2 regions of the Ruegeria sp. BH6 genome follow, and region 2 is predicted to be linked to the other one. Evidence: riboswitches for the same ligand, from Rfam matches in the RefSeq annotation. Region 2 holds a riboswitch; the other holds the start of a gene.

Region 1 (3,405 bases), on a different contig from region 2:
GCGTCCCCGCGCAGGATCATGTCCATCAGATCCAGTACCCGACCGCGATCAGCCAGGCCCAGCATCGCGCGGACCTGATCAGCGCTGGTTTCACCCGCACCGTGCGAGATCGCCTGATCCAGCAGCGAGGTCGCGTCCCGGGCCGAACCCTCGGCTGCACGGGTGATCAGCGCCAGCGCGTCATCCGCGATCTGAGCGTTTTCCGCCGCCGCAATCTTGCCGAGCAGGCCGATCATGTCCTCGGGTTCGATCCGGCGCAGGTCGAACCGTTGGCAGCGCGACAGAACCGTCACTGGCACTTTACGAATCTCGGTTGTGGCAAAGATGAACTTCACATGCTCGGGCGGTTCCTCAAGCGTCTTGAGCAGCGCGTTGAACGCACTGGTCGACAGCATGTGGACCTCGTCGATAATGTAGATCTTGTAGCGCGCACTAGCCGCGCGATAGCGGACGCTGTCGATGATCTCGCGAATATCGTTCACACCGGTGCGGCTGGCGGCGTCCATCTCCATCACATCGACGTGGCGGCCTTCCATGATGGCCACGCAATGCTCGCATTGGCCGCAGGGTTCCGTGGTCGGCTTACCCTCGCCATCGGGGCCGATGCAGTTCATGCCCTTGGCGATGATCCGGGCCGTGGTGGTTTTGCCGGTACCGCGAATGCCGGTCATGATGAAGGCCTGCGCGATGCGGTCGGCCTCGAACGCGTTTTTCAGCGTGCGCACCATGGCATCCTGACCGACGAGATCGGCAAAAGTTTCCGGGCGGTATTTGCGGGCAAGAACCTGATAGGCGGGGCTGGGCGTGTCGTTCATATCTGCTCTGTCGGATTCGGGTTCCGATGCAGCGTAGAGACCCCCGCCGCCCGCGTCCACAGCAGGCTTGGGTGAATTTCGGTTTGCAGCACAATTTGCACGCCTTAGAAGCGAGTATCAGGGAGGGTCCGTAGTGAGCCAGTTCGGACTTCATTCAGTTCAGATTGGAAAAGGCACCGTTGCCTTGTCGCCCCTTCCGGGGCGCGGTGGCGGGTATACGCGGGACTTGGGAATGATCCGCGACTGGCAGCCGGATCTTGTGATCTCGATGACAACCGAGGTCGAAATACTGCAAGAGGGCGCAAGTGGGCTTGGCGAAGACCTGCACGCACTCAATATCGCATGGGTGCATCTGCCGGTTGCGGATTTCGGTGCGCCGCCCCCTGAGGTTGACGCGGCGTGGTGCAGTGTCAGCCCTGCGGCGACTGATATCCTGTCCTGCGGGGGGCGGGTGCTGGTGCATTGCCGGGGCGGCTGTGGCCGGTCCGGGATGATCGTGCTGCGCCTTATGGTCGAGCATGGCGAAGACCCCGAGACAGCGTTGACCCGTTTGCGGGCGGTGCGGTCCTGCGCCGTCGAGACCGACGGCCAGATGGAATGGGCAGCCCTTGGGCGGACGCGCGACTAGATCAGAGCGCCACCTGTCGTTCTGCCTGTGCCACCGGGTTGGGCGGGATCGCTGTGACCTCAAGCATGGCGCAGGGGGGGGTGGTTAGCATGCCTGCGGGGCGCATGGTCACATCCTGGCCGAACATCATATCTGCGTAAGCATCCAGCGACTCGAGGGGCGCATCCTCGCTTGTTCCACAAAAGACCCGGATCAAGTCTTTTTGCGCGCGAAACCGTGCGCTGCATCCTTGCGCGCAATAAGCCAGCTCAGTGCTGCCGTCGAACTCAAAATCAGGCGTCGTCGCAGGAACGGCCACGTCCATCGCCTGTACGATCGCGCGCGCCACCTGCGCCAGCGCCGGACAGGTTTTTCCTGTGCGTTGGCAAACGGTTGCGGTAAATTGGTGTGTCTTTGTCTTCCAGATCATATTGCGCCCTCCGCGCGTGGAACGGGGGCATGGATCAGGTGTGACAGCGTGCTGACGACCTGCCCGGACACCCCGCCCGAGTTTCGGTTTCTTGTTCGATGGCAGGTCTCCTGACTTGCGGGTCGTTGCGTTGCCGACCTTCCCAGCCTTGCGGCCAGTGGTGTTTCGGCATTGCTCACCGCTTACAGTTGCGGGGGCAGTCGCGGCCTTGGTTCGTTCCGGTATTCCGGGCAGAACCGCACCGTGTTCCCTTTTCATCCCGCCCCGGGGACCGGGGACGAGAACCATCACCCAATCGCTAGCGGGTAGGGGTGACCTGAGTCAAGCCGCCTTTTGGTGGGGCAAAGTGGACGCGTGGTCATGCGGAAACAGGATTGACTTAGGGTGGCAAAAGATGCCGTTTGGGGTGGTGAACTAATCGGTTCAGATTGAGGGCGCCATGCTGGATACCGCACAAGCTGTTTTAACCGAGGATTTTCAGTTTCCTTCTGGTTCGACCCAACTGTCGGCTCGGCTGTACCTGCCGGTGGCCGAACCTGGGATCGCAGTGGTGATCCACAGCGCCACCGGAGTGCCGCGCGACTATTATCAGCATTTCGCACGCTGGTTGGCTGCGGAACATGGCATTGCCTGTCTGACCTATGATTACAGCGATTTCGGTCATTCGCAGAGCAGGCCATTGAAGTCAGCTCAGGCCACGATGGCGGATTGGGCGCTGATCGACATGCCTGCGGCTCGGGCCGAGATGCGCAGGCGATACCCCGACGCGCAGCACTGGAGCATCGGCCATTCCGTCGGCGGTATGCTGGGGCCGATTCAACCCGATATTGATCAGATCGACCGTATGATCTGCGTCTGCGCCGGGCCGGTGACTGTGTCGGACCATCCCTGGCCTTATCGGGCGTTGGCTTTGCTGTTTTGGTACGGACACGCGCCCCTGGCCGTAAAAGCGCTGGGTTACCTGCCGGGCAAGGCACTAGGATTCGGATCGAACCTGCCTGCCAGCGTCTATTGGCAGTGGCGCCGCTGGTGTACTGCGCCGCGCAACTACCTGCCCGAAATCGGCGTGTCCTTGCCCGAGGCCCGCTGGGCACAGTCAGACACACCAGTGGATCTGTTCAGCTTTGAGGATGACGATCTGGTTCCAAAGAACGCGGTCTGGCGGCTGGCTGATCTGTACGGGCCCAACGCACGCCGCCATTTGTTGTCTCCGGCCGAGTTCGGACTGTCCGAGGTTGGCCATATCGGTGCCTTTGCCCGGCGCAATTCGGCTGTCTGGCCACGGTTGATTGCCTAGGCCTGTTCGCAACAATTCAATGTCGGAAGTTTAAGTGAGAGGTTGGACATCGACCCAAGCGGGGCTCGTTGTGGCTGCTTCCTTCCGGACCTGACCAGGTTGGCGAGGCGCTCGCCCGCGCCAACCTCTCGGGGTCTGATATAGGCAACGGGCGCAGGAAACACAACCCGTCAGAGCGTCAAACGGATCAGCAAAAAGCCCTCATCGTCTTCTCCGACGACGTGGGGGTCATATTCTTCAAGCTCGGCAATGTGGG
Region 2 (3,405 bases):
AACGGCATCGCAGTCCCGCATCATCTGCGCCGGGCTTTCCGCGGCTTCGGCCCCTTTGGCCACAAACTCGGCCACCAAATCGGGGTTAAGGTCGTGGACCGTCAGGTCAATCCCGTTGCGCAGAAGCGAGCCGGACAGTTTGCCGCCCACATTTCCTAAACCGATAAATCCGACTTTCATGTTTCCCTCCTGACGGTCGTATTCGGGCCGAGTATCAGTGTTGTCTGTTAGAAACGAAAATGATTAATAATGCCAATTATGGTCAAAATAATTTGGTGATATATGGATCGCCTTCCAAACCCCACATGGTTGCGCAGCTTTGAAACCGCCGCGCGGCATCTGAATTTTACCACCACAGCAAAAGAGCTGGGCCTGACGCAGACGGCGGTCTCATTGCATATCCGGTCGCTTGAGGCCGAGCTTGGGCAAAAGCTGTTCACCCGGAATGCCCGGCGGTTGGAACTGACTGAGCTGGGGCAGTCTTATTCGTTGACTGTGCGGCGTGCGCTTGGTGACATCGCCCTGTCCACCAACAGCCTGTTCGGCCCTGCCTCTCGCCAGACCCTGACAATCCGTGCGGCGATATCGACAGCCACCTATTGGGTCGCGGCGGAACTGCCCGACTTTACCGCTCGCCACCCCGAGATCCCCGTACGCCTTGTCTCGCACATCTGGAATGACAGCGTGGCCCCCGGCGATGTGGATGTGGAAATCCGGTTGGGTTATGGCGATTGGCCCAGCGTTCAGTCCGAAAAGCTGACAGACGAAATGCTGGTACCGGTATGCCGGGCCGGGGACTCGCCCGCGACCCTGAACGTACTGCGGCAAGGCCCTCTGATTCATATCCTTGGATACGAAGACAACTGGGCGCGGTACTTTCAGGCCAACGGGCTCTCGCTTTCGGACCAGCCGCCCCGACATTCGGTGGACACCTCGGTCGCAGCGCTGCAACTTGTGATGGCCGGGGCGGGCTATGCAACGGTTCTGGAACGGTTCGCCAGGAATGCGATCCGGCAGGCTGTGCCGATTGCAATTGCGGGACCTGCGATTCCCTTTGCCCAGTCGCATTACCTGATCAGTACACTAGGCGCTACGCAATCGACCGCTGCGGCAGGGTTGTTTTGCGCTTGGCTGCGCGAGAGGCTGGCCTCGCATGCCGCGGATTGACCCAGGCTGGTCGCTTTTTTGGTTTGAACGATTTCACCATGCGCCTCGTGCTTGACAAGCCCCCTGCCCGTGCCGCATGTCGCATGCGTTGGTGTCCATCTTCGGATGGATGAAAAGGGAATGCGTCAGCGGGCAACCGTCAAACGCAGCCGCCCCCGCGACCGTGACCGGAGAGGGTGCCCAATGCCACTGGCCCGCAAGGCCGGGAAGGCGGGACATCTGCCGGGGCAAACGCCCCGACATCCGCAAGCCGGGAGACCTGCCAGCACCCGAAGTTGAAACCGGACGGGGTGATCCGGTGTCGGGTCCATGTGCAGACGTGGCCCGCATGAAACCCCGTCCCCTGCAAAGAGGATTTTGGGGGGATGAGAGACGTGACCGAGACTGCACCAGTCGAGCTGCTGGTCTGCACGACCTGTCGGCGTGGCCTGCCGATTGAAGACGATGCGCAACGTCCAGGTGCCCTGCTGCACAAGGCACTGGAAGACGCCGATTTGCCCGAAGGTATCGTGCTGAAGCCGGTCGAGTGCCTGTCAAATTGCGATCAGGGTTGCTCCATAGTGCTGCGCGGCGGACCGACCCGCTGGACCTTTGTGTACGAAAACCTGAACGAAACCGACCATGTCGACACCATCGTCGAAGGCGTCACCAAGTACCTCGCCGCCGATGACGGTCTGGTCAAATGGCGCGAACGTCCCGAACATTTCCGCAAAAACTGTGCGGCCCGTATTCCCCCGATTGGAGCCCTGAAATGAGCAACCTCGAAAAACTCCCCGTCACTGTGATCACCGGCTTTCTGGGTTCGGGCAAAACCACGCTGGTCAAACATCTAATGCAGAACCCGCAGGGCAAGCGTCTGGCCGTTGTCGTCAATGAATTTGGCGATGTGGGTGTGGATGGCGACATTCTGAAATCCTGCGCCATTCCCGATTGCCCGGCGGAAAATATCATGGAACTGGCCAATGGCTGCATCTGCTGCACCGTGGCCGATGATTTCATTCCGACCATCGAGGCGCTGATGGCACTGGAGCCGCGCCCTGATCACATCCTGATCGAAACCTCGGGCCTGGCCCTACCCAAGCCGCTGTTGAAAGCGTTTGACTGGCCCGATATCCGCTCGAAAATCACCGTGGACGGCGTGATCGCTCTGGCCGATGCCGAGGCTGTCGCCGCCGGTCGCTTCGCCCCGAATGTCGAGGCTGTGGACGCCCAGCGCCTGGCCGATGACTCGATCGACCACGAAACACCCCTGTCCGAGGTTTTCGAGGATCAGATCTCCTGCGCCGACATCATCCTGCTGACCAAGCCCGATCTGGCTGGTCCGGAAGGCGTGGCAAAGGCCAAAGAAGTGATCGCAGCCGAGGCTCCGCGCCCCCTGCCCGTCGTCGAAGTTGCCGAAGGCGCTGTGGACGTGCGCGTCGTACTGGGGCTTGAGGCTGCCGCCGAGGATGACATGGATGCACGCCCGTCGCACCACGATGGCCACCACGATCATGAACATGACGATTTCGAAAGCATTATCGTCGAGTTGCCGGAACAGACCGATCCGGCAGCACTGGTTGCCAATATCGAACGCTTGGCAAATGAGCTGAACATCCTGCGGGTCAAAGGTTACGCCGCTGTCCAGGGCAAACCGATGCGCTTGTTGGTCCAGGCGGTTGGCGCACGCGTGCGACATCAGTACGACCGCCCATGGGAACCCGGCGAAGAGCGCCGCTCGCGTCTGGTGGTGATTGCCGAACATGACGACATCAAAGAGGCCGCGATCCGCGAGATCCTCGTGGGTGTGACCGAGGCCGCCGAGTAAGCCATGCACGTCGTCTTCCGCGAAAGCCACGGGCTCGAGGAAACCGAGACCCCGACCGATCTGGGCCAAAGCCCGGCGGATCTGGTGGTGCTGTCCTTTTCGGACAGCGACCTCGGAGCTTTCGCGGCAGGCTGGCATCGCGGTGGCGGAGCTGAGGGGCGGATGCCCACGATGCGGTTGGCCAATCTGACGGCGCTGAAACACCCTCTGTCCGTCGATACCTACGTCGAACAAACTCTGGAAGGTGCGAAAGGCATTCTGATCCGCCTGATCGGCGGCGTGCCTTATTGGTCCTATGGCCTGCAGCAGGTTCTGGCGCTGGCGCAAGACAAGGGCATCGCGCTGGCTGTCCTGCCAGCGGATGGGCGCGAAGATACGCGGTTGGACGACTTTTCCACCCTACCCGTTTCAACTCTGCGGCGGCTGGCGCA

The links. Region 2 has a riboswitch for cobalamin ahead of ACR0B8_RS07685 (DUF1636 family protein). Riboswitches for the same ligand answer to the same signal wherever they lie in the genome.
Region 1: another riboswitch for cobalamin. It lies ahead of ACR0B8_RS18105 (hypothetical protein); the one in region 2 lies ahead of ACR0B8_RS07685 (DUF1636 family protein).

The regions. Positions count from the first base shown of each region.
Region 1 covers NZ_JBQFSR010000010.1:110,605-114,009, forward strand. The annotation lists gene ACR0B8_RS18095 (DNA polymerase III subunit gamma/tau) at 1-815, opposite strand, end outside; gene ACR0B8_RS18100 (protein-tyrosine phosphatase family protein) at 949-1,443, shown strand; gene ACR0B8_RS18105 (hypothetical protein) at 1,445-1,852, opposite strand; cobalamin riboswitch at 1,936-2,156, opposite strand; gene ACR0B8_RS18110 (alpha/beta hydrolase family protein) at 2,292-3,149, shown strand; RNA gene ffs (signal recognition particle sRNA small type) at 3,182-3,280, opposite strand; gene ACR0B8_RS18120 (bifunctional 2',3'-cyclic-nucleotide 2'-phosphodiesterase/3'-nucleotidase) at 3,320-3,405, opposite strand, start outside.
Region 2 covers NZ_JBQFSR010000002.1:484,194-487,598, forward strand. The annotation lists gene ACR0B8_RS07675 (NAD(P)-dependent oxidoreductase) at 1-180, opposite strand, end outside; gene ACR0B8_RS07680 (LysR substrate-binding domain-containing protein) at 283-1,167, shown strand; cobalamin riboswitch at 1,240-1,448, shown strand; gene ACR0B8_RS07685 (DUF1636 family protein) at 1,533-1,922, shown strand; gene cobW (cobalamin biosynthesis protein CobW) at 1,919-2,974, shown strand; gene cobN (cobaltochelatase subunit CobN) at 2,978-3,405, shown strand, end outside.